Regions from separate parts of the Brevibacillus sp. HD3.3A genome, predicted to be linked through region 3. Evidence: riboswitches for the same ligand, from Rfam matches in the RefSeq annotation. Region 3 holds a riboswitch; each other region holds the start of a gene.
The links. A riboswitch is a leader RNA that binds a small molecule or an ion and turns the genes downstream of it on or off. The one in region 3 is predicted to bind S-adenosylmethionine.
Positions count from the first base shown of each region.

Region 1: it holds a riboswitch for S-adenosylmethionine, as region 3 does, so the genes downstream of both, HP435_RS18370 (aminotransferase class I/II-fold pyridoxal phosphate-dependent enzyme) here and HP435_RS27000 (BMP family lipoprotein) in region 3, are expected to answer to the same signal.
Region 2: it holds a riboswitch for S-adenosylmethionine, as region 3 does, so the genes downstream of both, metH (methionine synthase) here and HP435_RS27000 (BMP family lipoprotein) in region 3, are expected to answer to the same signal.

Region 1 is NZ_CP085874.1:3,972,450-3,982,468, reverse strand. Features, by position in the region: gene HP435_RS18395 (YlaH-like family protein) at 1-308, shown strand, start outside; gene HP435_RS18390 (hypothetical protein) at 318-590, shown strand; gene HP435_RS18385 (hypothetical protein) at 820-2,196, shown strand; gene HP435_RS18380 (DUF5665 domain-containing protein) at 2,203-2,511, opposite strand; gene HP435_RS18375 (pyridoxamine 5'-phosphate oxidase family protein) at 2,686-3,141, shown strand; SAM riboswitch class I at 3,230-3,355, shown strand; gene HP435_RS18370 (aminotransferase class I/II-fold pyridoxal phosphate-dependent enzyme) at 3,451-4,614, shown strand; gene HP435_RS18365 (trans-sulfuration enzyme family protein) at 4,611-5,801, shown strand; gene HP435_RS18360 (YhcN/YlaJ family sporulation lipoprotein) at 5,829-6,440, opposite strand; gene HP435_RS18355 (PhoH family protein) at 6,638-7,972, shown strand; gene HP435_RS18350 (DinB family protein) at 8,328-8,807, opposite strand; gene HP435_RS18345 (hypothetical protein) at 8,942-9,388, shown strand; gene HP435_RS18340 (hypothetical protein) at 9,464-10,000, shown strand.
Region 2 is NZ_CP085874.1:2,317,424-2,327,442, forward strand. Features, by position in the region: gene HP435_RS11375 (YcdB/YcdC domain-containing protein) at 1-1,107, shown strand, start outside; gene HP435_RS11380 (YjcZ family sporulation protein) at 1,177-1,284, opposite strand; SAM riboswitch class I at 1,494-1,594, shown strand; gene metH (methionine synthase) at 1,711-5,160, shown strand; gene HP435_RS11390 (bifunctional homocysteine S-methyltransferase/methylenetetrahydrofolate reductase) at 5,195-7,060, shown strand; gene HP435_RS11395 (phosphotransferase) at 7,133-8,119, opposite strand; gene HP435_RS11400 (mismatch-specific DNA-glycosylase) at 8,197-8,775, opposite strand; gene HP435_RS11405 (hypothetical protein) at 8,899-9,042, opposite strand; gene HP435_RS11410 (carboxypeptidase M32) at 9,238-10,019, opposite strand, start outside.
Region 3 is NZ_CP085874.1:5,769,644-5,779,662, reverse strand. Features, by position in the region: gene HP435_RS27020 (NAD(P)/FAD-dependent oxidoreductase) at 1-919, shown strand, start outside; gene HP435_RS27015 (MarR family winged helix-turn-helix transcriptional regulator) at 973-1,389, opposite strand; gene HP435_RS27010 (DUF3298 and DUF4163 domain-containing protein) at 1,608-2,231, opposite strand; gene HP435_RS27005 (methyl-accepting chemotaxis protein) at 2,394-3,869, shown strand; SAM riboswitch class I at 3,957-4,078, shown strand; gene HP435_RS27000 (BMP family lipoprotein) at 4,284-5,333, shown strand; gene HP435_RS26995 (ABC transporter ATP-binding protein) at 5,421-6,950, shown strand; gene HP435_RS26990 (ABC transporter permease) at 6,925-7,995, shown strand; gene HP435_RS26985 (ABC transporter permease) at 7,982-8,896, shown strand; gene HP435_RS26980 (sulfite oxidase-like oxidoreductase) at 8,933-9,595, shown strand; gene HP435_RS26975 (nucleoside phosphorylase) at 9,597-10,019, shown strand, end outside.

The DNA of each region.
Region 1 (10,019 bases), 1.8 Mb from region 3:
CTTCAACTTACGTACCCGCCAACCCGGATCAGCTCACGGCGTTTGACAGCTTCCGCCTGTGGGCAGACCATAACCGGGCTTGGATCTTGTTTGTGCAATTGATTATCGTGTACTACCTTGGATTTGCAACCCGCATTCGCATGCCGATTTTGAAAACATTGCTTTTGTACATTTTGCTGTTCGCAGGTGCGCTTATTTTTGCCATTCTGGATGTCCAACTGCCGGTGAAGAGCGCGATGCTGGTTGCCATTGCGATTTTGGTCGTTGTGAAATTGCGCATCAAGCCGGAGCAAACAGAGCGAAAGTGAGGATTTCTCATGAAGCGTGAAGATGCCCTTTTTAACTGGCTGCAAATTCAGGTTGTGGCAGAAGCCCGCCCCGACGATCAGTCTGCGCTCGACACTGCCGCGTTTTTTGCCCAGCTGTTGCTGGAGGATCATGCCATCAGCGAGCTTTCGTACCGGGTGGAAAACGGCTGGTATCATTTGTCGGGCAAGCAGGAAGCGGGTGCGGTAGATAACCGCTATCCCGCGGAAGCGGTGGAGAGCCTGCTGGCTGCGATTGAAAACGAGCCGAAATTCAACTGTTGATGAGCGAAACAAAAAGACTCCCGAAGCCTTGGGGACGAATCCGAGGCTTGCGGGAGTCTTTTTTAATCCAGGTGCGGGTGATTAGCCTCAAAACAAACTGGTTCTGCAAGCGGAAAATGGGCCATTAGGAGTGGTTTTCTTCCGGATGCAACTTTTGAAAAAAATGCGCCGTCTGTATGGTTGCCCTGGGCACAGAGGGAATGACTGGCAGAATAGAGGGGGAACAACAATGAAAAAAATCATGACCAGGCCCGTTTTGGCTGTCGTAACAGCGGCGGGACTCATCGGTTGCCTGACACCGCTTCTGGCGGACGCAAGCTCGACAGGAGCAGCCGAAACATCTAAGGTAGTCATGAATGAGCAAGGACAGAAAGCGACCCGATATCAGCTCAAGGAGCTTGTCCAAAGCGATCCGGCTACGCTGAACACGCTCCTGAAAACACAGGCAGACCATCTGTACATTATCGTCGATAAAATTAATTTGAACGTAAAGTTGCAATCGTATATGGAAACGAACAAGGCGGAATGGGAGCGGATTTATCGCGACTACTACAACGACATCTGGCTGGAAGTGCGCAGCCCGAAAGCGGATGAGCAACTGGTCAGCGTGAGCGCCCAGACGAAAAGCGACAAGGTGTACATCAAAGGTCTTGTGACACCGGACGTGACCAAGGTGGTCGTGACCAAGCCGAACGGTGATATCATCGAGACGGTGCCGACCAGCGAGCACTCGTTTACCGTCAGCTTCCCTGCCGTCGGTACGTCCGCCGAGCAGTATGTGACTGTTCAGGCTTTTGCGGGAAGCGTGCTTGCCGACACGGAGAAAGTAAAGCTCGTAGCGCAAACGGAAGAGGACAAAAACAGGCTGCTCCATATGTTCACGGTTTATGACGCGAAAAAAGCAGAGTGGCAAGTCAAAGGGATTGTCAAGCACGGGGCGGAGCGGGTTGTCGTCACGTATAACGGCGTGCGAAAAGAGGCCAGCCTGAAAAAGCTGCTCGATAACGTTGACAGCTTCAGTGTGACTTTCGAGAATCCGACGACGGATGCCAAGAGCAGCAAGGCTGTGATCGAAGTGTATGAGGCCGGGAAAAAGGTGGACGAGGACTCGATTGCGATTGAGCCGAATAAGACACCGGACAACAATCCGGCAGTAGACTACAGCATTGCGGGCACAGCTGTGCACGACATAAAGAAAAAGCAGATCGAACTGAAAGGTACCGTCAAGGGCTGGGACAAAAAGCAAAAGGCGAAGCTTTTCGCGATTAAACCAGACGGCAAGAAAAAAGAGATCAAGCCCAATGACAAGGGCGAGTACACGCTGGAATTGACGTACAAAGATCGCTCGTACACGGCCAAAGCGATTCAGCTTGAACTGTATGTAAAAGACAAGCTGGTCAAGCAAGCAGACATCGTCCTGAGCACGAAGGTCATCGTCGCGCCGCCTAAGCATGATGAGGATGAGAAGAAGCACAAGCATCCGAATGGCAAAGCGTACGGCTTCTGGAAGAAACACGATGGCAAATGGGACGATGACGATCGGGACGACGATGACCGCGATCGTGACGAAGATGACGACGATCGTGACAAAAAGAAAGACAAGTAGCTGCTGTTACGGCTGTTTGTAAGTCTGGACGTAATCGACCAGTTCGCGGATGTAGTCGCCGAGGATCGGGATCGAGAGAAATTGTGTCAGTAGCGAACCGAGCAGTGCGAGAACGATAGCAGTCCCAATCGTCAAACCAAGACCCCGGGCAAGACCTGCGAGGAAATTGATCCAGAGCAGCTTGCGCGGGGCTGTGTAATTTTGGATGACATCAGCAAGCCGGATATCCTCCAAAAACATGGCGATCTTATCCATGCGCTCGTTCATTTTCCGCACTTCCTGAAGCTCGTGGAGGACTTGATCTATTTTGTGCATGAGCCGATCTGTAGGCGTAGGAGCCACTTGTTTCAACCTCCTTGTTCCTGGAAGCATTGTTTTCTACCAGTTTAGGGAAAAAGCCGACCAGAATCAAGGCGGGGAGGAAAGGTTTGCCTCCGGCTTGCGGGAGGGGTACAATAGACGTACAAAAGTATACGAGGAGGCATCCGAATGGCTGAAACCGTATCCCAAACCTTATCGGAAGAACTGTTCGCGCTCCTGCAAAAAGAGCGCTTTGTGACGTTGGCCACAGTCGATCACGAGACAGGTGCGCCATCCGTCAGTTCCTTGTCCTGGACTTTTGCTGTGAACAGCGGACTCATCCGTTTTGCTGTAGACAGCCGCTCCCGCATTCTCGCCAATATCGCCAAAGAACCGCAGGTCGTGCTGCATTTGATCGGGGCAGGCTCTTCTTTTGCGATCAACGGGCGCGCCGAGCTGAAGGCAGAACGGCTGGAAGGGGTTCCCCTGAAGCTTGCGATGGCGGAGATTGCGATTGACTCTGTCAGAGACGTGATGTTTTACGGTTCGCGCATATCCGTAGAGCCTCAGTACGAAAAGACATACGACAAAAATGCCGCAGCGAAGCTGGACAATCAGGTCATGGACGCCTTGAAAAAAGCGTAGGCGCGGTTGTCACACTCTTGTGGAAAATCTTGTTGACAAGAAACAGCGCTATCCTTTAGTATTAGGTCATTCAAATTGAATAGCAAACTTCTTATCCAGAGAGGCGGAGGGACTGGCCCGATGATGCCCGGCAACCAATCACCTGTATGTTCGTTCATACGGGGAGATAATGGTGCTAATTCCTGCAGAGTTTTTTAACTCTGAAAGATGAGAAGGTCTTGCTTACGGCGACGTAAACAAAGCCTTCTTTCAGAGGAAAGGGGGCTTTTTTCATGCCCCTCGACATCATTGGAGGGAGAGAATTACGGTATGAGACTGGAAACAAAATTGATTCAGGCAGGCGTAGGCAAAGATGAGAAAACGGGTGCGGTGAGCTTCCCCGTCTACTACGCTACCGCTTATCGCCATCCGGCGCTGGGACAGAGCACAGGTTTTGACTATACGCGGACGGCGAATCCTACCCGTTCTGTTTTGGAAGAGACAATCGCTGAGGCAGAGGGAGGCGATGCCGGCTTTGCCTGCGCGTCCGGGATGGCGGCAGTCCATACGGTAATGGGGTTGTTTTCCCAAGGCGATCACCTCATCGTATCGCTCGATTTGTACGGCGGGACGTATCGCTTGTTTGAACAAGTGCTTTCCCGTTACGGGCTTGCTTTTACTTACGTAGATTTGCGCGATCTGGAAGCGGTGAAAAAGGCGCTGCGCGCAGAGACGAAAGCGATTTTCGTCGAGACGCCGACCAATCCGCTCATGCAGATTACAAATATTCGTGAAATAACCAGCCTGGCCAAGCAACACGGGCTTTTGACGATTGTAGACAACACGTTCATGACTCCTTATTGTCAACGCCCGCTAGAGCTTGGGGCTGATGTGATTTTGCACAGCGCAACGAAGTATTTGGGCGGACACAACGATGTGCTGGCAGGGTTGATCGTTACAAAGGGCGAGGAGTTGTCGGAAAAAATCCGGTTTTTGCACAATTCGATCGGCGCGGTGCTGGGGCCGCAGGATAGCTGGCTTCTGGTGCGCGGCATGAAAACGTTGGCGCTGCGCATGGACAGACACCAGTCGAATGCGCTCGCGGTAGCGAAAAAGCTGAAAGAACATCCAGCCGTTGCCGAAGTGTTTTATCCCGGACTGGAAGAGCATCCCGGGCATGAGATTCAGGCGAGCCAGGCGAGCGGATACAGCGGCATGGTTTCGTTCCGGGTACGCTCCCAGGAGCAGGTGGGCTTGTTTCTGCAAAATTTGCGCGTCGTCTCCTTTGCGGAAAGTCTTGGCGGGGTAGAGTCGTTGTGTACGTACCCGGCGACACAGACTCACGCAGACATCCCCGAGGAAGTGCGGGCGTATGTCGGCGTGTGCGATCGATTGCTGAGGCTTTCGGTGGGGATTGAACATCCGGATGATTTGATCGCTGATTTGTTTCAAGCGCTGGATGCAAGTCTCGTCGTTGGGGGGGCTGTTCGATGAATTTCGCGACAAAAGTTTTGCATGGCTCCACAGGCATCGATCCGTTTACAGGTGCGTCGTCGGTTCCGATTTACCAGGCTTCCACTTTTCATCAGTTTGATATCGATCAGCCGGGCACATACGATTACGCCCGCTCGGGGAACCCGACGAGACATGCGCTGGAAGAAGCGATCGCCGCACTCGAAGGCGGAGCGCGCGGGTTCGCCTTTTCTTCCGGCATGGCGGCCATTTCCAGTGTGTTCATGCTCTTTTCGGCGGGCGATCATATCGTGGTCGCGGAAGATGTGTACGGCGGCACTTTCCGTTTTCTGACGAGAGTGCTGTCGAGAATGGGAATCTCTGTCACGTTTGTGGATGCGACACAAACGGAAGCGGTGCGCGCGGCGATCACTCCGGCTACCAGAGGGGTCTATCTGGAAACTCCGTCCAATCCGACGTTGAAAGTGACCGATATCGCTGCCGTTTCCGCCATTGCGAAAGAGCATGACCTGCTCGTCATCGTGGACAACACGTTCCTGACGCCGTACTATCAGCGGCCATTGGAGCTGGGGGCGGATATCGTCATCCACAGTGCAACCAAGTTTATCGGCGGCCACAGCGACGTTGTTGCAGGTCTGGCGGTAACCCGCGATGAAGCGCTCGGCGAACAGCTGTACCTCATCCAAAACGGCATGGGAGCCGTTCTCGGCGTTCAGGATTGCTGGCTGGTCATGAGAGGGCTGAAGACGCTCAAAGCGCGTCTGGATGTCAGCACGAAGTCTGCCGGAGTTTTGGCGGAATGGCTTTCTTGCCACCCCGAAGTGAGCCGCGTCTACTATACAGGCTTGGCTGAGCATCCGGGACATCTCGTTCAGCAAAAACAGGCGAGCGGCCACGGCGCCGTATTGTCTTTTGACGTCGGGAGCCGCGAGCGGGCAAAAGCGTTGTTTGACCGCGTAAAGCTGCCGATTGTAGCGGTCAGTCTTGGCGCGGTGGAGACGATTCTCTCGTATCCGGTCATGATGTCGCATGCGGCTATGCCAGCAGAGGAGCGGCAAGCTCGCGGCATTACAGACGGTTTGATCCGGTTGTCCGCAGGTCTGGAAGACGCGGACGATTTGCTGGCAGACTTGAAACAGGCTTTGGAAGCACTGCCGCCTTTGCCATCCGCGATTCCAAGCAAAAAAGAGGCATACTCCCGGGTGTAACGACCCGGGGGCTATGCCTCTTTTTTCTTATGGAGTGCCAGTGCGATTTACGTTGATTTTTCCTTGCGGGGTACGCCCATCGTTGTTGATCTGTTGTTGCTGATTTTCCTGCGCCGGTGTTTCTTCGCGCCTTCTGACATCTCGCGGCAGTTGCGGAATGATCCGTCCGACGATGTCGGCCAATTCCTCTGCGAAGCCGGAGATCGGGTGGCCTCTGCGAATGTCTGCCGCCATTTCTTTCAGCCGCTGAACGATGTCCGGGTCGGCTGTTACGACGGCATTGGCCCCCTGCGGGTCTTCTTTCAGCGCTTCTGCCACGGTGTACTTGATGACGCCGACTTCCGGCCGATCCAATTGGGCGTCTACATCGATCCCGACGACGGCGTATTTGCCAATAACCACGGCTGTGGCGCCATTGACTTTTTTCACGCGAGTAGCCAACTGGACGAGACGGTCGGCGGTCGCCTGCGAAGATTGGTTGTAAGCTGGTTCCGGTGCCGTTTGCTGAACGCGCTGGGTATGGGGCGCTTGCTGTTGGTTGGGTTGTGGCGCAGCCTGGTTCGCTTTGTTGCCCGCCATGCACCCTGACAAAACAAGGCTCGCACCCAGACAACCAATGATGATCCGTTTCACACGCATACTCCCTTTCCCCGTAGTGCCTCCGATCAGGAGGGCAGGTTACCTGTATTTTGTTCCCCTCCGCCCCATTTCATTCTGCCAAGGGTCGTCTATCTCTGTTCGACCGAACATAGACTGTAGTACATCACGTCGCCACAATTGAGCATCCCTCCAAAAATTGCATACCGTATATAAGAAGGGTAATAGGAGGCGAGATTTTGAAGAAAATCTACGTACTGGACACCAACGTACTCCTGCAAGATCCACGGGCGATGTTCTCTTTCGCTGACAACGAAATTGTCATACCCGCAGTGGTGTTGGAAGAAATCGATTCCAAAAAGCGGTACATGGATGAAATTGGCCGCAACGCACGGTACGTATCGCGGCTCTTTGACAGTTTTCGTGAGCTGGGTCATTTGCACAAAGGCATTACCCTGGAGACAGGCGGGCTCTTTCGGGTGGAGCTGAACCATTCTTCGCTCCATCAGCTGCAAAAACAATTTACGGAAATGACGAACGACAACCGCATTTTGGCGGTCGCACTCAATTTGCAGGAGGAGGAGAACCAATCCCCACAGCCCAGACCCGTCATTTTGGTGAGCAAGGATGCGCTCATGCGTGTGAAGGCAGATGCCTTGAACATTTCAGCGGAAGATTTTCTTTCGGATCGCGTCGTAGGTGAATTTTCCAGCATCTACACCGGCTATCAAAAGATGATGGTAGCCTCGGAGATCATCAAGTCTTACTACGCGACGCGCAAGCTTCATCTGGCTACCTGTTTCCCTCGCTATCGCTTTTATCCGCACCAGTTTCTCGTATTGAAGGACGAGTGCAACCCGTCCATTTCCGCGATTGGAAAAGTAGACCCTGACGGCAAAACTTTGGAAATGCTTGTATCAGATGACGATCCGATTTGGGGCATCCGGGCCCGAAATGTGCAGCAAAGAATGGCGACAGAGCTGTTGCTGCGAGATGATATTCCGCTCGTGACCATGACGGGGAAGGCGGGAACAGGCAAGACGTTGCTGGCTTTGGCTGCGGGGCTGCTGCAGATTGAAGATCAGCAAAAGTACAAAAAGCTGTTGGTAGCAAGACCTATCGTTCCTTTAGGAAAAGACATCGGTTATTTGCCCGGCGAGAAAGAAGAGAAATTGCGGCCGTGGATGCAACCGATTTATGATAATTTGGAATATTTATTCAACACAAAGCGCCCAGGCGATCTCGACAAAATTTTGGCGGGAATGGGCAGCTTGCAAGTAGAAGCGTTGACCTACATTCGCGGCCGCTCCATTCCGGGACAGTTTATCATTATTGACGAAGCGCAAAACCTGACCAAGCACGAGGTAAAAACGATTTTGACCAGGGTAGGCGACGGCTCGAAAATCGTTTTGATGGGCGACCCGGAGCAGATCGACCATCCGTATTTGGACGAAAGCAACAACGGTCTGACTTATGTAGTGGAAGTATTCAAAGACCAGAAGCTGGCCGGGCATATCCGCCTGGAAAAAGGCGAGCGGAGCGTGCTTGCACAACTCGCGGCCGATTTGTTGTAAAAAGCGTGTATGAAAATCGTTTTGCGGACCATACTATAGTTGTCGAGCCCGTCAGATTCATGTAGCAAACGGCGAAATGCCTTGCAGGAGGCGAAGATCCGTGGATAATCATGAATTAGCAATCGACGAAAGTCGAATGGAAATAAGCCGAGTTCTTGGGTAACCTAATCTCTTCAGGGAGGTTGAAGTGCCAAAGAGAATAACCGGTAAAACCCCATAAGCAATCGGGCTCGACAAAGAACCGCTCCCAATCTGGGGGCGGTTTCATTTTTGCTTGGTAAGAGGGCCATAAAAAAACGCGAAAAACCGTGGGAATGGTTCCGCGTTTTGCTTTGTTGGCGAATGAGTCAAAAAGTTAAGCGTTGGAATGGGCGATTGCTTTGCGCAAAGCGGAAATGGTGCCGATGTGCATGCCCTCATGGAACAGGGTGAAGACCATCATCTCGCCATACGTGTTCATGACACCTTTGTCACCCAACTGGAACGGTTTGGGCAGCGGGTCATTCAGTTTCGTTTGCAACTGTTCTTTTACCCGGGCGTGCTGCTCCTTCAATTGTGCCGCCAGCTCCTCGATGGATGGCACATCGCCTTGCCAGTCTGCGGGCTTTGTGCCGGGGCTGAACAAAGCGGCATACGACGGAGGACATTTCATTTCGGCTGGTCCGAACAGCAAGTAATCCTGCGTGAGCAAGATGTGGCCGATATTCCAGTGAATGTTGTTTTTGAATCCTGCCGGAACAATCTCTGCCTCTTGCTCGGATGTTTTGGACAAGCCTTCAAGAAACATGCCGCGAATCATATCATACTGATTCCATACAAATGAGTAATCCTGCATGACAAAACCACCTTTCATCCATTTCCATTCTTCTCCATGTTACCGTAAAAAGACGATTCAGAAAACAAGCTCCCGCTATTTTTTGCAAGGTTGTCCCGCTGCCTTCATACACATGTAAAAAGGAGGGAGCGCATATGGTCACGTTGGACTCATCCATCGCCTTTTTTGTGTATGTGACGGCTGTTTCCAGTGCGGCGGCAGGTGTGACGGAAGCGTTCAAATCGATTATTCCGTTCTTGTCGACGGACTATGAGCCGAAGGAAGATTGCTGGGAGGATCAAAACCATGCGGCGCGGCTGATGAATTACAAGCGATTTTTCAACCTGCTCATCTCTGTTTTGGCGGCAGGCGTCATTTTTGGCATGCTCGGTCTGGACCCTGCCCTGATCTTGACGGGCGCACAGACGGCGTATGTCGAAGACCCGTGGCAGGTGGGAACGTGGCTGTGGGGCATCGTCGCGGTGTTCGGCTCGCCGTTTTTCGCTTCCGTCCTGAAAATTTTGGAAGGCTTCAAGCAATCGGTCAATCACAATCAGCCACCCAATCGCCCGCGGCAAAAGGTAAGCGGTCCGCGGGAGTGAGCACAACCTGGTTGAATCATGCTTGCAGCGTGCGGTAAGATAGCAAAAGTACATACCGCAAAGTAGGTGGGCACGATGAAATGGCAAAATTCATTCCGAATGCTTGGACTGTTTGTACTGCTTGCTTGTATGCTGGCAGCCTGTTCGTCGCAAGCAGGGCCAGCCGGGGCGTTTGATCCGGAAAATCAGCAGGAATATGGCGTCAGCGGGGTTTACCTCGGCCAAAACATCAAGGAAGCGATGGACTTGCTAAAGCCGACCAAAGCCGATTTTATGGACATGATCTCCCGCGAAAGCTATACGGTGGAGAGAATGGCAAAAGGCGAGGGCGAGGCGGTCATGGGCATGCTTTTGATCGATCGCACACAGCTGCTCGTCAAGGTGAGAAAAGGCGAACTGATCTCGATCATGCTGGGCGGCGTGGCAAAAGAAGATGCGGCACGCTTTCAGACGCTCCGCGGGCTGTCCATGTACGACAGCAAGGAACAACTGAAAAAATTGTACGGCGAAGGGTCCGGAGAAACCGAGGTTGTGTACGAAGGCAGCAAATATACGGCCAATTTCGGTGTCTCGGGCGGTCAGGTAGTCTGGTTCCGCTTTGACAGCAAGTAGTCGTCTCGGCAAAAAAGCA
Region 2 (10,019 bases), 2.7 Mb from region 3:
TATCATAACGGGTTACCTGTCATGGAAGATGTGCTGGATATTGAACTGGGCAGCTCCGGACGTCTTCTGATGTTCAGCAAACCGACGAGAGCGTATTCCCCGTCTTCGTTCCCGGATGCTGCGGAAGCTGTGGCGAAAAGCGCCGCCGAAAACGAGCTGGCCGCAAATATGAAGCTTGTATACGTGCAGCACATGTCCGAAGGGAAGGCGCTGAAACAGCCGACACTGGAATACAGGGCAGCGGTTTCCTTTTTCCAACAAGGAAGGCCGGTTTTCCTTGATTGGTACATTGATGCGCATAGCGGCAAGATCAACTACGGTACGGGAAACAACGGCTTTGCCTACGATCAGCTGCAGCGGGAGCAGCCGCAGGCAGATGCGTTCGAGACACACGAACAGCCTGTCATCGTGCGTACGAAGGAAGAGGCGAAGGCGCTTTTGCAAACGGAATTTGGCGTCAACGTCGAAGGCATGTCCTATCGGGAATCCGTAGATGATCACCAAAAGAACAAATCATTCAACTGGGCAGATAGCAAAGACCGCTGGCATGAAGTGACGATCGACGCGAAGACGAGCCAGGTAGTTGGGTTGCGCGTTCCCCGCACAAATACGCAAGTGACCGTGAAGCGCGAACAGGCCGAGCAGGCAGCCGTGTTCTTTTTGGCCAAATACGCCGATCCGGGCGTAAAAGAAGTGCAGCTTGCACAAGTGATGGAACCTGGCGCAGCCAATCCGGTTTCGTCAGGCAACTGGGTATTCCGCTATGTCATGAGCAAGGATGGGATTCCGGTGTTGGACAAGGGGCCAGATGCCGCTTACGAGGTGTCGGTAGACCCTTCGACCGGGAAGGTAAACAGCTTCCGGAATTGGCGAGAGACTCACAAGTTGATAGAGCTTCCTTCGTCAGCCGAGGTCGTTTCCAAACAAAAGGCTGCCGAGTCGTTTTTGCGCGTCATGCCACTCAGGCTTGTTTACCTGTTAAAAGATCAGGAAAACGATTGGCTGGATCGTCCGAGACTCGCGTACATTCCGTGGAGCGAGGAAGAGCTGGCAAGCAGTTTCATTACCATCGATGCCAAAAGCGGCGAGGCTGTAATCGAGCCGTAAGGACAAGAAAAAGAGGCTATCCCGCAAGCCAGCTGGAAGGCGGGGGGATAGCCTCTTCTTGTCATTTACCTAGCAGTCGTCACACGAACACCCAACAATGACCAGCAGGATAAACAGTACGAGCACCAGTGCGAAGCAGTCTCCAAAGATGCCATTTCCGCAGTAAGATGTACTCACGTTTGTTCCCCCTCCTTTCCGTTATGCTACAGTCTATACACGATCGCACAGATTGGCGTGGGCGGATGCCCGGTAAGCACAAAAATGGGCGCAGTCGGGGAGAAAAGCAGTAAATAATAGACAAATTCTCAATTGACGTAGACAGGACGCGGTGTTAAGATACTGTCAAACATGAAACCTGAAAGTCAAAAATGAATACCATGGTACAACTCTTATCAAGAGAGGCAGAGGGACTGGCCTGATGAAGCCTCGGCAACCGGTTAAAATCCGGTGCCAATTCCAGCAAAGCTACGGCTTTGAAAGATGAGAGGATGGTTCAGGCGCAATTGTATCCGCGGACAAATCCTCTTCTTTCAAAGAAGAGGATTTTTTTGTGCAAAAAAACTGCCGAGAATAAACGCCGCAAGGGAGAAAAGGAGTACGTCAATGAAACCCACTTTTCGCGAACAGCTTTCCCGGAAAATTCTGATTCTGGACGGTGCGATGGGCACGATGCTGCAACAGGCGAACTTGACCGCCGATGATTTTGGCGGCGAAGCCTACGATGGTTGCAACGAGCTTTTGAACTTGACGCGACCAGACGTCATTCGATCCATCCACGAAAAATATTTGGAGGCGGGAGCGGACATCGTCGAGACGAATACATTCGGAGCCACCTCCGTCGTGTTGGCCGAGTACGATGTCGCCGACAAGGATCTGGAGTTAAACATCGCTGCGGCCCGTCTGGCGAAGGAAGCCGTAGATGCCTATAGCACAACCGAGTGGCCGCGATACGTGGCAGGGGCAATGGGACCGACGACGAAAACGCTCGCTTTGACAGGCGGTGTCACCTTCGAGGAGCTGGTGGAGTCCTACTATCGTCAGGCAAAAGGACTGATCATTGGCGGAGCCGACGTGCTGCTGCTGGAAACATCGCAGGATACGCTGAACGTCAAGGCGGGGGGAATCGGCATCCGCAAAGCGTTCGCAGAGCTGGATGTGGAGTTGCCCGTCATGCTGTCCGGGACGATTGAACCGATGGGCACGACTCTTGCCGGTCAAAACATCGAGGCGTTTTATATCTCGCTTGAGCATTTGAATCCCGTGTCCGTTGGGCTGAACTGTGCGACTGGCCCCGAGTTCATGCGCGACCATCTGCGCACGCTGTCCGGACTGGCTCAATGCGGAGTGAGCTGTTACCCCAATGCGGGCTTGCCGGATGAAAACGGACATTACCATGAGACACCGCAAGGGCTTGCGACAAAAATGCGCGCTTTTGCAGAACAAGGCTGGCTGAACGTGGCGGGCGGCTGCTGCGGAACGACGCCCGACCATATCAGGGCGATGGCAGAAGCATTGAAAGACTGCAAGCCACGTCAGGCTGTCGATCAGGCTGTCAGCGCGGTATCCGGCATCGAAGTCGTGTACGTGGAAGATGACAGTCGCCCGCTGTTGGTAGGGGAGCGCACAAACGTCATCGGTTCGAAAAAATTCCGCGACTTGATCGCCGCAGGCCAATACGAGGAAGCGTCAGATATCGCCCGGGCACAAGTAAAACGCGGCGCTCACGTCATCGATATTTGTTTGGCTGACCCGGATCGGGATGAATACGCCGATATGGAAAAATTCCTGCAATTCGTCGTGAAAAAGGTCAAGGCTCCGCTGATGATCGACTCGACGGATGCAAAAGTAATGGAGCTGGGCCTGCGCTATTCCCAGGGAAAAGCGATTCTCAACTCGATCAACCTGGAAGACGGCCTGGAGCGCTTTGAAGAAGTAGCGCCGCTGATCAAAAAGTTCGGAGCGGCTGTAGTCGTCGGAACGATCGAGGAAGCGGGCATGGCTGTCACGCGCGAGAAGAAGCTGGAAGTGGCGAAGCGCTCGTACGATATTTTGGTCAACCAGTACGGAATTGCCCCGCAAGACATCATTTTCGACCCGCTGGTGTTCCCGGTCGGTACAGGGGATGAGCAGTACATCGGTTCCGCCAAGGAGACGGTTGAGGGGATTCGCCTCATTAAAGAAGCGATGCCGCTGTGCAAAACGATTCTCGGGGTCAGCAACGTGTCTTTCGGGCTGCCAGCAGCGGGCCGCGAAGTGCTCAACGCCGTGTTTTTGTACCACACGACGGTTGCCGGACTCGATTTTGCCATCGTCAATACAGAAAAGCTGGAGCGCTACGCGTCGATTCCCGAGGATGAGCGCAAGCTGGCGGAAGCGCTGCTGTTCGAGACAAACGACGAAACACTGGCTGCATTCACCGAATTTTACCGCCAGAAGAAAAAAGAAGTGCGGGTGGAAGCTTCCACGCTGACTTTGGAAGAGCGCCTCGCCCGATATGTCGTCGAAGGCTCCAAGGATGGCTTGACTGACGATTTGAAGCTGGCTCTGGAAAAGTATGCGCCGCTTGAAATTATTAACGGCCCGTTGATGTCAGGAATGGAAGAGGTCGGCCGCCTGTTTAACGGAAACCAGCTGATCGTAGCGGAAGTGCTGCAAAGCGCGGAAGTCATGAAAGCGTCCGTCTCGTTTTTGGAGCCATTTATGGAAAAGAGCGATGCGGCGGCCAAAGGCAAGATTTTGCTGGCGACAGTCAAAGGCGACGTGCACGACATCGGCAAAAATCTGGTGGAAATCATTTTGGCAAACAACGGCTACAACGTCGTGAACCTGGGGATCAAGGTGCCGCCTGAGCAACTGATTGCCGCTTGCCGGGAAGAGAAGCCGGATGCGATCGGGTTGTCCGGTCTTTTGGTCAAATCAGCCCAGCAAATGGTCATTACCGCGCAAGACTTGAAAGCAGCGGGAATCGATGTGCCGATGATGGTCGGAGGTGCGGCTTTGACGCGCAAATTCACTTCCAACCGGATCGCGCCGGAATACCACGGAATCGTGTTGTACGCCAAGGATGCGATGGACGGACTCGACCTCGTCAACCGTTTGCAAAACCCGAACGAGCGGGAGCGTCTGGTCGCTGAGCAGCAAGAACTCGCTGAAGCGGCGGCAACGGCGCAACACGTGGTGGTACAGGAGAAAAAAGCTCCGCTGCCGGCCCGCTCGGCGATTAGCAGAACCGTTCCGATTCAGTTGCCGCCAGACTGCGAGCGACACGTGCTGCGCCAGTACCCGATCAGCCATTTGCAACCGTACCTGAATTTGCGCATGCTGCTCGGCAAGCATCTCGGTGTGCGTGGAAACGTGGAAAAATTGCTGGAAGCGGGCGACGAAAAGGCGTTGGAACTGTACGGGATAGTCGAGGAGCTGTTGAATGAAGCGAAGCAGCAGGGAACGATCAAGGCGCACGGTGCCTATCAGTTTTTCCCGGCGCAAGCGGACGGCAACGATATTATCGTCTACGATCCAAACGACCACAGCAAAGTGCTGGAACGATTCTCGTTCCCGCGTCAGCCGGAAGAGCCGCATCTGTGCCTGTCCGATTTCTTGCGTCCGGTCGAGAGCAAGGAGATGGATTACGTCGGATTTTTGACGGTGACAGCAGGCGGCGGCATTCGCGAGCGCTCGACTGAACTGAAGGAACGCGGCGACTACTTGCGCTCGCACGTTTTGCAAGCATTGGCTCTGGAGCTGGCGGAAGCTTTTGCGGAGCGGATTCACCACGTAATGCGCGATGTATGGGGGATTCCTGATCCGGCGGAAATGACCATGCTGGAGCGCTTCGGTGCCCGCTATCGAGGCATTCGCGTGTCGTTCGGCTATCCGGCTTGCCCGAACCTGGAAGACCAGGCGCAGCTGTTCCGCCTGTTGCGGCCGGAAGACATCGGCATCCAGTTGACAGAAGGCTTCATGATGGAGCCGGAAGCTTCTGTATCCGCGATGGTATTTGCCCACCCGGAAGCGCGTTACTTTAACGCAGGTCCGTCGGTGTTTGAAGTATAGATCGTCTAATGAAAATGGGAGAGAAGGGATTGAGTTGACGACGAGCAAGCAAGACTTACGGGAGTATTTGCAGGAGCACCTGCTGGTCGGAGACGGAGCCATGGCGACCCAGCTGCATGCGCTGGGCGCCCCGGTTGGCGTCAGCTTTGAAGAGTTGTGTTTGTCCAATCCGCGCGTGGTGCACGAAGTTCATGCGTCGTACTATCAGGCAGGAGCGCGCCTTTTGGAGACGAATACATTTTCCGCGAACCGGGATGCGCTCAGCCGCTACGGTTTGGAGCACAAAGTGGCGCGGATCAACCGTCTTGCCGTGGCGATTGCCCGCGAAGCCGCCAAGGACGATGCGTACGTGGCAGGCAGCATCGGCTCGATTTTGGCTGGACGGGTGAAGAAAAAGGTACTGGATGAGTATCGGGACCAGTACGAGGAACAGGCGATCGCGCTGTTGCACGCAGGCGTAGACGCGCTGATTTTGGAAACGTTCCTCGATCTGGAGGAACTGCTGCTCGCCATCGAGGTCATTCGTCCGCTGACAGATGTGCCCGTCATTGCGCAACTGGCGACATTGGAAGTCGGACGCACGCGCGACGGCTACTCGCTGACGGATGCTTTTCCGCAACTGAAACAGGCAGGAGCAGACGTCATCGGTCTGAACTGCCGCTTGGGTCCGGCTGAAATTTTGCGCTCTTTTGAAAGCACGATCTTCCCGGATGATTCGCTTCTGTCAGCGTTCCCCAATGCGGGGCGGCTGGGAATGACGGACGGGGAGTACGCCTTCAAGTCGTCTCCCGACTATTTTGCCGAAAGCGCCTTGCGCCTGCGCGATCAGGGAGTGCGCCTGATCGGCGGCTGCTGCGGAACGACCCCTGCACACGTGAAGGCGATAGCAGACGCGCTCGCAGGGCAAAAACCGCAAGCACGCGTGAATCCAACGATTGCGTTGGCGGAGCGTCCGCACATAACGGTACAAAGCATTCACGAGCGCGAGAAGCCAAGCATCGTGGAACGGGTGAAAACAGCTACAACGATCATCGTCGAATTTGATCCGCCGCGCGATCTCGACGCCGAACAGTTTCTGGACGGCTGCTGCGAGCTGCACAAAGCAGGGGCAGACGCGATCACGCTGGCAGACAATTCGCTTGCGACGGTGCGGATGAGCAACATGGCGCTCGGAGCGCTGATGAAAACGAGACACGGGATCGATCCGCTTTTGCATATTGCCTGCCGTGACCGCAACTTGATCGGGCAGCAATCCCATCTGATGGGGCTGCACGCGCTTGGCATCGACCAAATTCTCGTCATCACGGGCGACCCGTCCCGCTTCGGCGATTTGCCGGGGGCAAGCTCGGTGTTTGATGTCACTTCGTTCGATTTGATCCGCATGGTGAAGCAGTTGAACGAAGGCGTCTCGTTCTCGGGACGACCGCTCAAGCAAAAAGCCCAGTTCATCGTGGGCGCAGCCTTCAACCCGAACGTGCGCAACATGGCAGCGGCTGTCGCCCGGCTGGAAAAGAAAGTCGAGGCAGGGGCTGATTACATCATGACCCAACCTGTGTATGACGTCGAATCGATTCGCCTTGTACACGAGGCGACCAAGCACATCGGCATCCCGGTTTTTATCGGCATCATGCCGCTGACCAGTCCAAGAAATGCCGAGTTCCTGCACAATGAAGTGCCTGGCATCAAGCTTTCGGCGGAAGCCTTGGAACGGATGAAAAAAGTACAGGGACCAGCGGCCAGGCAGGAAGGCATCGCCATCGCCAAAGAACTGCTCGACACGGCTGTCCGCTATTTCAACGGGATTTACCTGATTACGCCTTTCAACTATTACGATATGGCTGCTGACCTGATTGCGTACGTGCGGCAGCAAAGCGCCCTGGTCAAAACGGCGCAACCGTAGAAGACCAGACCAGCCCAAACAGGAAAAAAGCCCAATAGGCCCTCGCGCAAGACAGGCAGCTGCCTTTCGTCTTTACGCGAGGGCTTTTAGTTCATCCAGCATATAGGCGGTCTTGATCGCCTCACGCGTGCAAAACTTCTGAATCTCGGCCACTTCCATCTCCTCATACTGCTTCATGCGCAAAAACCGTTCCATGATATGTGGGAAGGTCAGATCGACAAACAGCAAATGCAGCTGCTCGGCAGACAGCGGATTTTCCTGCAAGTAGGCCCGCAACAAAGACGTAAACAACGGCTCGTTCCAGCTTCCTGCCTTGCGCATGGCGAGCGAGAGGACGCGACTGATGTCTTTGGAAGGAAAATCGTAGCGGACGTCTTCCCAGTCGATAATCGCGATTTGCTGGTTGCGCGTGAGCAAATTGCCGTTGTTGAAATCTCCGTGGCAGAGGAAATGCTTGCGCAGGGCAAGCTTTTTCCAGCTGGAAAAGTAGGCGGATGATTTCAACTGTTCTCGCGCCGCAAGCCCTGCCTGGCGAAAATAAGGCAAGTATTCCACAATCGTCGTCGATTTCGGATTCTTTTTGCTCATGTGGCGCTGCTCCCATTTTTCCAGTGCAGCCAGATCCGTCTTGTATTCCTCCGACCATTTTTTCGCCCCGTTGTACAGCTCGCCATGCTTGGAAGTAAAACCGAGCGATTGCAGATGGAAGCGCCCTAGTGCGGCTCCGACCTGTTCCAGCTTTTTCGGTGAGCTGTAGGCGATTTTCGGCCAGGAAAACCATTGGTGCAGCACAAACAAGTTGTCTTTGTACACAATCGAGCGCTGGTTGCTTTTCGTGCGCTGGATGCCGGGGATGAGAATGCCTTTTTTGCGCAAATGCGCTTCGGCGTTCAAAATGAAGTGCTGGCGTTCTTTCGGTAAGTACGAAATTTTGCCGATAAACTTGCCGATCGAGGTATCGAGAAAGACGACGAGCGACTTGGGCGTCTCGCGAAGTGTTTCCTGCTGCAATACTTTCAGCGCGTACTTTTGCTCGATTTTGCCGATGAGGTCGTCCATCCGTTTTGCGCCTCCCTTGCAAAAGAAACGTACGATTATCATACGCGGCGGCCCAAGCGGATGACACTCATGGCGCTTCAGTTGGGCGGCAAGGGAAGCGGATGCCAGTCTTTTTGGCGCAAAAAGTCGCTCAGCTCGGCGAATTTGGCGATGCGTTCCGCGCGTGTGAATGAGGCGTTGGCTCCACTCGTGGACGGGATGACGAACAAGTAGCTGCCTGCCCAATCATTGGTAGCGAATGCCTTCTCTGGTTGCAGACCCAGCGCGACAGCGGCTTTTTTCTGGCCTGTTGCATGGCGAAAAGCCGTAATTCCGTTAAAGCAGATGACGCGCGGGCGGTACGTTTGGATCATGTGCACGAACTGCTCTGCGCCTGTGTCAAAATCTTCGCGCGTGAGATCAGAAGAGGAGCGGGTAGGGCGCGTGACGAGATCGGTAATGCCGTAGTTGTAATCCAACAGCAGCGAGGTTTCTTCCGGCAGCAGTTGTCTTGCGGTAAGCCCGCCCTCGAACAAGCCGCGCCAAAACAAATTCGCCGGGTTCGCGTAGTGGAATCCGGCTGTGGCCGATACGCGCCCGGGATTGATGCCGCAAAACAACACTGTCAAATCGCGGCGGATGTAAGTAGGCAGCCATTTTTCCGTAAATTCCACCAAGATGATCCCTCCGATTGTTTTCCTTGATTTGATTGTAGCACAGAGGAGAGCGCTTACAGAAACAGGCAAAAAAAGCTGCCAAACGCTGGCAGCTTATCGGTAAAAGTGTGATTAGGTTCGATCTTACAGCTGAGCGTACGGCAGCATGTGCTCCGGCTCATTCGTGATGAATTGTTCCATTTCATTGCGGACGTATTTTTTTGTCTCGAAAGGAACGGCTTCGTGTTCTTCTTTGCCCCACAACCAGCGCGACAATTGTTGAATCATAAGGATTACCCCTCACTTGGTGGAAATGTTTTACACGCTTATCATACTCCTCTTTTGTGAGTTTGTGGCTGGGCAGGTGTGAATAAGGCGTGAAGAAATCGTGGATAGAAGGTGAACAAAAAGGAAGCGATTTCAAGCGATCCGTGAAAAAAGCGCTCCCGGATTGGGAACGCTGTGGGTACAACCATCTACACATTACAGCTTGTAGATGTCGGTATATTTTTTCTCCAAGTATTCCATCAGGTAGGTCGCGTTGGTGCCTTCGCCCGTGATCGCTTGCACGAGTTCACGCGGGCTTTTCATTTTTCCGTACTGGTGAATTTTTTCTTTCAACCAAGCGCGGATCGGAGCGAAGTCGCCGTTTGCCAGCAAGTCTTCGAAGCCGCTGATTTCCTGCTTCATGACGTGGGCGAATTGGGCCGCGTACACGTTGCCGAGCGAGTAAGTCGGGAAGTAGCCGAAGCTGCCGCCGGACCAGTGCACGTCCTGGAGAACGCCGAGTGTGTCGGTAGGCGGTTCCACGCCCAAGTATTCCTGCATTTTTTCGTTCCAGATTTTCGGCAGATCGGCAACCTGGATCGTCTGGTTGATCAAGCCTTTTTCGATCTCGTAGCGAATCATGACGTGCAAGTTGTACGTCAGCTCGTCAGCCTCTGTACGGATGAAGGACGGAGTGACAGAGTTGATCGCCCGGTAGAGGTCTTCCACGGATACGCCTTCGAATTGGGCCGGGAATGCTTTTTGCAAATCAGCGAAAAAGTGGTTCCAGAACGGCAGGCTGCGTCCGATCATGTTCTCCCAGAAGCGGGACTGGGACTCGTGAATGCCCATCGAAGTACCGTCGCAGAGCGGCGTGAACAAAAGCTCAGGATTGATGTTTTGTTCGTACATGGCATGACCCGCTTCGTGGATGCAGCTGAACAGCGCTGAGTTGAAGTCGTTTTCGTCGTAGCGAGTCGTAATGCGCACGTCGCCCG
Region 3 (10,019 bases):
CTTGAAGGAACGGATCGACATGATGTTCAAGACAGAGGTCGAGGATATTTTGACGGTCAAGGAAGACGGAGGTCATCGGGTCAAAGGGGTTGTCCTGAAAAACGGGGAAGAATACGAAAGCGATTTTGTCGTGATCGGCCCTGGACGGGACGGTTCCGCCTGGCTGACCAGCATTTTGAAAAAACGCCGCCTGAAAATGTACAACAATCAGGTGGACGTCGGGGTGCGCGTAGAGACATCAGATGTCGTGATGCGCGAGATCAACGAGCATCTGTACGAGGGCAAGTTCATTTTCAACACGTCTGTCGGCACACGGGTTCGCACGTTTTGCAGCAATCCGTCCGGGCACGTGGTCGTGGAAAACCACAGCGGGGTGATGGCGGCAAATGGTCACTCCTACAAGGACCCGGCTCTCGGCTCGCCGAATACGAACTTCGCGCTGCTCGTATCCCACACGTTTACAGAGCCTTTTGACAAGCCGAATGAATACGCGCGGGAAATATGCAAACGGGCAAACGATTTGTCCAACGGCGGCGTCATCGTGCAAAAGTACGGCGATATTTTGCGGGCGCGCCGCTCGACTGAAGCGCGGATCAGGGAAGGCTTCCTGGAGCCGACCTTGAAGGAAGCGGTACCGGGCGACCTGGGACTGGTCTTGCCGTACAACACGATGAAAAGCTTGATAGAAATGGTAGAGGCGCTCGACAAGGTTACGCCGGGAATCGCCTCGGAGCACACGCTGTTTTACGGGGTGGAGGCGAAATTTTACTCGGCTCGTCCGAAGCTTACAGAGGAGTTTGAAACAGAGATCAAAGGATTGTTCTGCGGTGGCGACGGCGCGGGAATCACACGCGGCTTGGCGCAGGCGGGAGCGGCAGGCGTCTGGATGGCGCGCAGCATGGTCAAACGGATGAGCTAATAAAAGAAGAAGGGCTTCTACCTGAACAGCGATGTGTTTAGGTAGAGGCCCTTTTATGCAATCGTATTCAAGTTTTCCGTCATCTTTTTCAGCACCCGATTAAAGACAGCCAACTCGCTCTCATCCAAATCGCGCAGGGCGACGTCTTCCAGGTCGCGGGCAGCTTGCAGCCACTCGGGGAAGCGCTCGATAGCGGCTGGCGAGAGCGAGACGTACCGTTCGCGCTTGTCGTCACCCTCGGAGCGGATGATCCAGCCCATTTCCTCCAGCCGGGTCAATGTCCGGGTAATGGTAGGGGCCTCCACGTTCAAGTAATTGCTCAACTGCACCTGTGTCAGCGAGCTGCGATAGTGCAGGCAGAGAATGATGCTCCATTGCGAGCTATATAATCCCATGGGCGACATGATTCCATTCAAGGTTTTACTGAAAACTCTGGCAGTTTGGCCGATCTTGTGACCGTAGTGTTGCATGAATATCAGACCTCCAGAAAAAACTGGTTCGATACGATGCGCTTGATTGCTTAAGTAAATATGTACAAATAAAATAGTAGCAGGTAATGACATATAAGTAAATGTTTATTCGAATGTAAAAAAGGCATTTTTCCGAACAAAAAACAAAGCTGATGACAGTCGTTCCCCGTCGCTCAGCTTTGTGCACACACGATTTTGCGTTCAGTTGTTCACTACTTTTAACTGGCGGACAAAATGCCGAGCGGGCCAGATTCGTCTATAATCGACTGCAAGTCGTAGACGGAGATCGGGAACATCGGAAACCCGACGTAATAAGGCGTGATTTCATACAATTGGAAATAAATAACAAGCGATTTGTCTGCGAGATAGAAGTCCTGATCTGGCTTGATTGTGGTAAAATTACCTAAAGTAGGAATATCGCGCTCTTTGATTTGTCGCTTGATATTTTCCGACAGGACCGTGACGTAGTCGCTGCCCGGCTTGAACAGATCGCGCAAGGTGTAGAGCTTGCCTGTCTGGGTATTGGCTGTTACAGACCCGAGAAAAGTCATTCCGTGAGCCATTTGCGGGGTGTACGCGTAGTTGCTGAGTGTCACGCTGAAAATGCCGCGTTCATTCGTCTTGATTTCAAAGCTGCCTTGCATCTGTGTATTTCCCGGCACCTGCACTCGTTGCTGCTCGTGGATCAAGCCTTGCACCGTTTGCAAAATGGCCCGGTTGATGTCTTTTTCCGCCTGCTGGTTGGCCAGTCCTGCCAGCTGCGGGTAGTAAATCGTGGTGTTTGGACGGTTGATGGTCCGCGTCAGCACAGTGGCTGGCAACAGATTGAGTTGTTCTTCCACAGTTCCAGTTCCTTTCCAAATAGCTTAAAATAAGGGGAGATGATAGTAGCCTATTCTCCAATCGTTTTGGCTGTTCTCACTTTTTTCACAAATTAGTCAATCTGCACGCGATATAATGGTTAAAGAATCCGATACATAAGTAACAGGAAAAGGGGGGCACTTATGATTCAATTGGTTCGTAACACCTTGACGGACAAAGAAGGCTTTATGATTTTTATCCTATGGAACCACCTGTGGATGGCGGGACTGATTGCTTATCAGGTCGATGCAAACTTCTGGAAAGTGACGTCCCTCGGATTGCTGGTCACCCTCATTGTGTCACCGTTTTACTTCATCAAAAGGGACAGTCATGTCATTCGTTACCTGGTAGCGATTGGACTCATGTTTTACGCGATCTCATTCGATCACTTTACTACCTATCCAGAGGTAACTTTTCTCGCATTCATTGTCATGGGATTTTTGGCAGCCTACCTCGACTGGAAGTTGGTAGTGTCGGCGGGAATCGCGCAGATTGTTGTGACTCTGGTCGGCTTTTATACAGGCTCCTACGAAATTTTTAGCGGCGACTTCACGGAACTGAATCTGGTGCTGCGGATTGTAGCGATCCTCATGATGATGGGGGCTGTAACGTACCTCTGTCTGGCTGGACAAGCTTCTCTCAGCAAGGCGAATATCGCCCGACAGGAAGCAGAGGAAAAAGAACGCCGTCTGGGAGAAATGCTCGTACATATTCAACAGATGACGGGGCAGATTGACCGCACGACAGAGCATGTGCACGAGCATGCCGAAGGAACGAAACGCAATACGGACGAGATGATGATTGCGTTTCGCGAAGTTGCGACTGGCATGGAATCGCAGGCCAATTCGACTGTGAAGATCGAAGAAGAGGTGCAGTCGATCGACCAGGAGATCGTGGCGGTAACGACGCAGACGAATGCGATGAAGAGCGAGTCCGATCAAAACAACCAGCGCCTGAAAGACAGTGTGGGCATGATGAACGAGCTTTCGCAGCAAATGGAACAGATCGTGTCTGCGGTCAATGTGGCTGCTGCGACGATTCACCAGCTCAATCGCCAGGCGAACCGGGTAGAAGAAATCGTGGGAGCGATCAACCAGATTGCTACGCAAACGAATCTTTTGGCGCTCAACGCCGCCATCGAGTCAGCGCGGGCTGGCGAGCATGGACGCGGTTTCGCTGTAGTAGCTGACGAAGTGCGCAAGCTGGCTGAGCAAAGCGCGACCGCTACCCAGGAGATTACGGAAATTCTCAAATCGCTCCATCAGGAGAGCGAGAACGCTGTGCAGCAAATCAGCAACGGAGAGGCGTCTGTAGCCAAAGGACAGGAGCTGGCTGTAAAAACGGTGGCTTCGATCGAGGCAGTGCGCTCCGGCATGGTGGCATTCCTGCAAGCGGCCGAGCATGTCGGTTCCAGCATGAACCGGGTCAAAATGCGTTCAGGCGAAGTGGCGATGGAGATGTCGACGATTACGGCCGTCACCGAACAATCGGTTGCCAACCTGGAAGAGCTTTTTGCCACCGCAGAAAATCAGCATCAAAAGGTGCGGGAAATTACCGAAGAGCTGGGTGAGCTTAGCAACCTGTCGCATCGACTCCAGCAAACCTTTCAAACGAAATAAACAAACTGGCGGAAACAATCTGAAAAAACAATTGCTTTTTCAGAGCGTTCTGCTAGAATAAGTTCATTGTAACTCAATAGATGATCTACCTTATCGAGAGCGGCGGAGGGACTGGCCCTATGAAGCCCGGCAACCACTGGACATGCGAGACATGTACAGAAAGGTGCCAATTCCTGCAAAACCTGTACCGGGGTTTTGACAGATGAGGAAGAGGACGGCTTCGGACGCAAACTCTTCCTTCGGGAAGAGTTTTTTTTCGTTAGAAGGGGAGGATGGATAGAGGAGGAATAACGAACGATAAAATAATTTTAATGTGAAATATTCGTGTTTAGTATTGATCTTTTTGTCGAAAAACCGTACATTATGGTTAGGATAGAGAAAACGGAGAACGTTCAGATAGGGGAGAGAGACACCATGAAGAAGTTGTTGTTGGCATTGACTACTTTTGCTGTTTTGGCTGCGGGTTGTTCAGCAGGCGGGAATGCACCTGCCGGGAACGCATCGACTGATAAGCCGAAAGAGCAAGCGGCAGGACAAGAAGGTGCAGCGAAGAAACGCGTTGCCTTGATTTTGCCGGAAAAAATCGGCGTGAACCCATTCTTCCAGCAAATGGACGAGGGCGCGAAAAAAGCAGGACAAGAATTTGGCGCGGAAGTAAAAAGCATCGAGTCGACTGACCATGGTGCGATCGAAGAGAACTTGCGCGTAGCCGTAGCGGAAAACTACGACCTGATCATCACTTCTTCTTTTGAAGCAGAAGACGCACTGAAAAAAGTAGCCGCAGAAAACCCTGATCGCAACTTCGCGATTATTGATACAGTAGTCGATTTGCCAAATGTGCGCAGCGTTACTTTCCGCGAGCAGGAAGCAGCTTACCTGATGGGGGCGGCGGCAGGTCTTGCCACGAAAACAAACAAAGTCGGCATGGTTGTCGCAATGGACATTCCGCTTCTGAAAAAATGGACAGGCGGATTCCAGGAAGGCTTGAAATCGACCAATCCGAATGCAGAATTTCTGGTAAACTACGTGGGCAGCTTCACTGACCCGGCAAAAGCGAAAGAGCTGGCTCTGCTGCAAGCATCCAAAGGCGCTGACTTCATCAACGGAGCAGCTGCGGTAGGCGATCTCGGCGTATTCGAAGCCGCGAAGGAAAAAGGCTTCTTTACAGCAGGACAAGACGTTGACCGCACGACGATTGACCCTGAGCACATCGTATTGTCCCAACTGAAAGGGACAGACGCAGCAGCGTATGAAACTGTGAAATCGTTTGTGGAAGGTTCTTTCAAACCAGGTGTCGTCAACTACGGATTGAAAGAAAAAGGCGTAGGCGTAACGTATGTGACTCACGAAAGCAAAACACCGCTGAACGCTTTCATCGGCCAGGAAGTTGTGGACAAAGTAAAAGCGATCAGTGAAGAGATCATTGCTGGTACCCGCAAAGTGCCGGATCGTTCTAAAAGCTAGTGCACAGAGCTTGATTGTGACCGACTACGGCTGTGTAGTCGGTCTTCCTTATATGCGAAAGGAAAGCGTAAAGAAGGGGGAGCAAGGATGACCTATCGTTTGGAAATGCGCGCCATGACCAAGAAATACGGAGATTTTATTGCAAACGACAAGGTCTCGTTCTCGCTTGCTGCCGGAGAAGTGCACGCGATCGTCGGTGAGAACGGAGCGGGCAAGACGACGTTGATGAGGATGTTGTACGGCATGGAGCAGCCTACGTCCGGCGATATCGTGCTAAACGGCAAGCCGGTCGCTTTTCGCGGGCCACAGGACGCCATTGGCAACGGAATCGGGATGGTGCACCAGCACTTCATGCTGTTCGGCGAGTTCAGCGTGGCCGAAAACATCGTGATTGGCTACGAACCGCAGCAGGCCGGGTTTTTCCGCCGCCATGACGCTGTGCAAAAAGTGCGCGAGCTAAGCGAAAAGTTCCGTATTCCGATTGATCCACAGGCAAAAGTGTCCAATTGCTCGGTGGGAGAACAGCAGCGGGTCGAGATTTTGAAAGTGCTGTACCAGGGCGCAGACATCATCGTGCTGGACGAACCGACCGCTGTGTTGACTCCGCTGGAGGTTCGCGACTTGCTGCAAACGATTCGCAATCTGGCGGAGAGCGGGAAAAGCGTGATTTTGATTACGCACAAGCTCCAGGAAGTAATGGAGGTAGCGGACCGCATCACGGTGCTGCGCGGCGGCAAGGTGACGGGTACGGTTGCGCGCGAGCAGACAAATGTGGACGATTTGGCCCGGTTGATGGTCGGCCGCGAGTTGCAAGAGCTGAGTGAGCGCGTCGCTTTGGAGCAGGGGCCGCTTTTGCAGGTGGAAAATTTGTCGGTGCGCGAAAAGCAGACGTTGCTCGACCGGGTCAGCTTTACCGTCCATCACGGCGAGATCGTGGGAATTGCCGGAGTGTCTGGCAACGGACAGTCCGAGTTGCTGCAAGCCGTGAGCGGTTTGCGGGCGGCACAGGAGGGAACAGTGCGGCTGGGCGGCAAGGATGTCACCAACAAATCTGTGGCGACAATCCGGGAAGCGGGTCTGGCCCATATTCCCGAGGATCGTTATATGTGGGGAACCGCCAAGCTGGAAAGTGTCGAAGAGAACGCGTTGATGGGCTATCAGCGCAAGCCTGCATTCAATCGGCGCGGCATCGTACTGCGGGAAGCTTTTCGCCAGGTTGTGACTGGCTGGGTGGAGCGATTCGCGATCAAGACTGGTTCGCGGCAGCTTCAGGAGCTTGCCGGGAATTTGTCGGGCGGAAATTTGCAGAAGCTGATCGTCGCGCGGGAGCTGGGGCATGAAACCCCGTTTTTGATCGCGGCTGAGCCGACGCGCGGTGTCGATATCGGAGCGATGGAGTACATCCATCAGGCGCTGATCGACAAGCGCAACGCAGGAGACGGAATTTTGCTGGTGTCATCCGAGCTGTCGGAAATTTTGGCGCTGTCGGATCGCATTTTGGTGATGTACAAAGGGCGGATCGCCGGAGAGCTTTCGCGCAAAGAGGCAACCGAGGAAAAAATCAGCGTGTTAATGGCGGGAGGAAGCGTTCATGGCAGCAATCAAAGAGCTGTGTAAATCACTGGTTCAGCCGCTTTTGGCGATTGTCATCGGCCTGTTGATCGGGGCGCTCGTCATCGCATCGGTAGGGGAATCGATCTTGGGCACCTATCAGGAAATGTGGAAGGGAGCATTCGGAAGCTTTTACTTCTTCGTTTCCACGTTGGCGAGAGCAACACCGATCATGCTGATCGCCCTGGGGCTGTCGCTTGCTTTTCGGGCGGGAGTATTCAACCTGGGGGCAGAAGGCCAAATGGTGCTTGGCGCCATCAGTGCTACGCTGGTAGCCATTTACTTGCCTGCGCCGGGAATCGTGAAGCTGGTGGCTGCGATTGTGACGGGAATGGCCGTTGGCGGGCTTTGGGGGCTACTGCCGGGCATCATGGAAGCGCGGTTTCGGATTCCGCTGCTGATTTCTTCCTTGCTGTTCAACTACATTGCCGTCTTGTTTGCCAGCTATCTGGTCACGGAGCCGTTTCGGGACAGGACTGGTTCGGCAGCTTTGGCGCAAACGGTCATGCTGGACAAGAGCGTCTGGCTTCCCAAGCTGTTCGCAGGGATGAGCGTGCACGCCGGGTTTTTGTTTGCCATTGTCGGCGCTTTGATCCTGTTCTGGGTCATCCGCTTTACGCCGTTCGGCTATGAAGTGAAAATGCTCGGGCAAAACCCGTTGTTCGCTCAATACGGCGGGATCAACCGCATCCGCGTCATGCTGACAGGCATGTTTGCCAGCGGTGGTCTGGCGGGCCTGGCAGGGACGGTCGAGGTGCTGGGGGCGCACTACCGTTTTGTCGATGGCGCTTTGACTGTACCGAACTTCGCCTGGACGGGCCTGATGGCGACGCTCTTGGCAAACTCCCATCCGGTCGGGATTATTTTTACCTCGATCCTGCTGGCTGCTTTTCAGACTGGAGCGATGGGCGTGGAGCGGAACACAGACGTGCCGTTGGAGCTGGCAAGCGTCATCTCGGCAGTGCTGATCCTGTTTATTTCGGCAAAATTCAGCTACGACTGGTGGAAACAGCGGAAAGCAAAAGGGGGAGAATCGCATGGAGCTGCTTGATTGGTCCCTCGTCAGTTCTACCATTCGCATGGTGACACCGATATTGCTGGCTGCTTTGGGCGGAGCGCTGTGCTCGCGTGTAGGCATTTTTAATGTGGGGCTGGAAGGCATGGTGCTGGCCGGAGCCTTTTCCGCGATTGTTGGCAACCACTTTACCGGGAATTTGTTTCTGGCGATCTTGATTGCGGCGTTGACGAGTGTTTTGTTCGCTCTGTTGTTTGCCTATATGACGATCAAGCTCAAAGCAAACGAGATCGTCGTCGGGGTAGCGATCAATTTCCTCGCGCTCGGTCTGACGACGTTTGCGCTGCGGGCGATTTTTGGCGTCAAAGGGGCTTTTTACGATAAAGATATGGCGGGCTTGCCGAAGTGGGACATCCCTGTGATCAAAGATATTCCGGGTGTCGGCGAGGTATTTTCCGGGCATTCTCCGCTTGTTTATTTCGCGTTTTTGGCTGCGATTGCGCTTTATGTGTTCTTTTACAAGACTGTCACTGGTTTTCGGGTTCTTGCCGTCGGATCGAATCCGGTTGCGGCTCGCAGCCTCGGGTTGAAAGTAACGGGCTTGCAGGTGCTGGCTATCGTCATCTGCGGCGCTTTGTGCGGACTCGCAGGGGCACAGCTTTCGTTGGGCCAGGTGACGATGTTCTCCGAGGGCATGACCGCCGGACGCGGCTTTATCGCTTTGGTGGCGATGATGATGGGGCAGTCCCATCCAGTCGGAATACTGGCGTCGAGCTTTTTGTTTGGCTTGATGGATGCGCTGAGCATTCGTCTGCAAGGCTTCTCGCTGCCAACGCAATTCACTTCCATGCTGCCGTATTTGCTCACGGTTGCCGCGATGTTCTTCCTGAAAGAGCGCATGCAGGCGGCGAGCAACAATCAGCAGAGCACCCGTTAACAAAGAACAGTCAGCGAAGAAAAGGGGGTACGCAACATGAACAAGGCAGATCGGATCAAACGGATGAAAGTGCCCGCAGTCGACCCGGCACTGGCAAAAAGGCTTCCGCCAGGACAAATTTTGACCGAGCGCTTTCCGATTTTGCATGAGGGAGAAGTCCCGGTTTACGACATGAAGGAATGGACATTGCGCGTGTTTGGCGAGGTAGATCGCGAAGTTACACTGAGCTACGAGCAAATCATGGAGATGCCGCAAGTCACCGTGACCAGCGATATTCACTGCGTGACGCGCTGGTCGCGTTTTGACAATGCGTTTACAGGCGTGCGGTTCCGCGACTTTTTGCAGGCAATCGGGGTAGTGCCGCAGGCATCGTACGTCATGCTGCACGGCGATCACGACTATACGGCGAACGTGCCGCTCGCTGACTTGATGCGCCCTGACGTGCTGTTGGCCCACTCCTTCGACGGAGAGCCGCTGACGGACAAGCATGGCTGGCCCTTGCGCCTGACTGTGCCGCACCTGTACTTCTGGAAAAGCGTGAAGTGGCTACGAGGCATTGAGTTTATTTCGGAAAACACCCCCGGATTTTGGGAGCAAAACGGCTTTCACCTGATCGCAGACCCGTTCCGCGAAGAGCGGTTCTCCGGTGAAGCGCTGCCGATTCCCGAAGACGAATGGGAGAAAAAGGAGTTTGATTGAGATGCTTACGAACCTGAAAGTAGATCCGGAACAGTTGCCGAAGCGCGTCATCGTATGTGGAGATCCAAAACGGGCTGCCTTGATTGCCGCCAAGCTGGACAACCATCGGTCCATCGGAGAAAATCGCGAGTATCACAGCTATGCCGGGACGTGGAAAGGCACGGAGGTTGCCGTAGTCAGCCACGGCGTCGGTTCGCCGGGTGCTGCCGTATGTTTTGAGGAGTTGGCAAAAGGTGGCGTGCAGGTCATCATTCGCGTAGGTACGGCAGGATCGTACCAAAAAGAAATCGAGCCTGGCAGCCTCGTCATCAGCTCGGCTGTCGTGCGTCAGGACGGACTGACCAGCCAGCTCGTTCCTCCGGGTTTCCCGGCAGTCGCCAATCGCCGCGTGGCGGATGCACTGGTGGCAGCAGCAGAAGCAAAC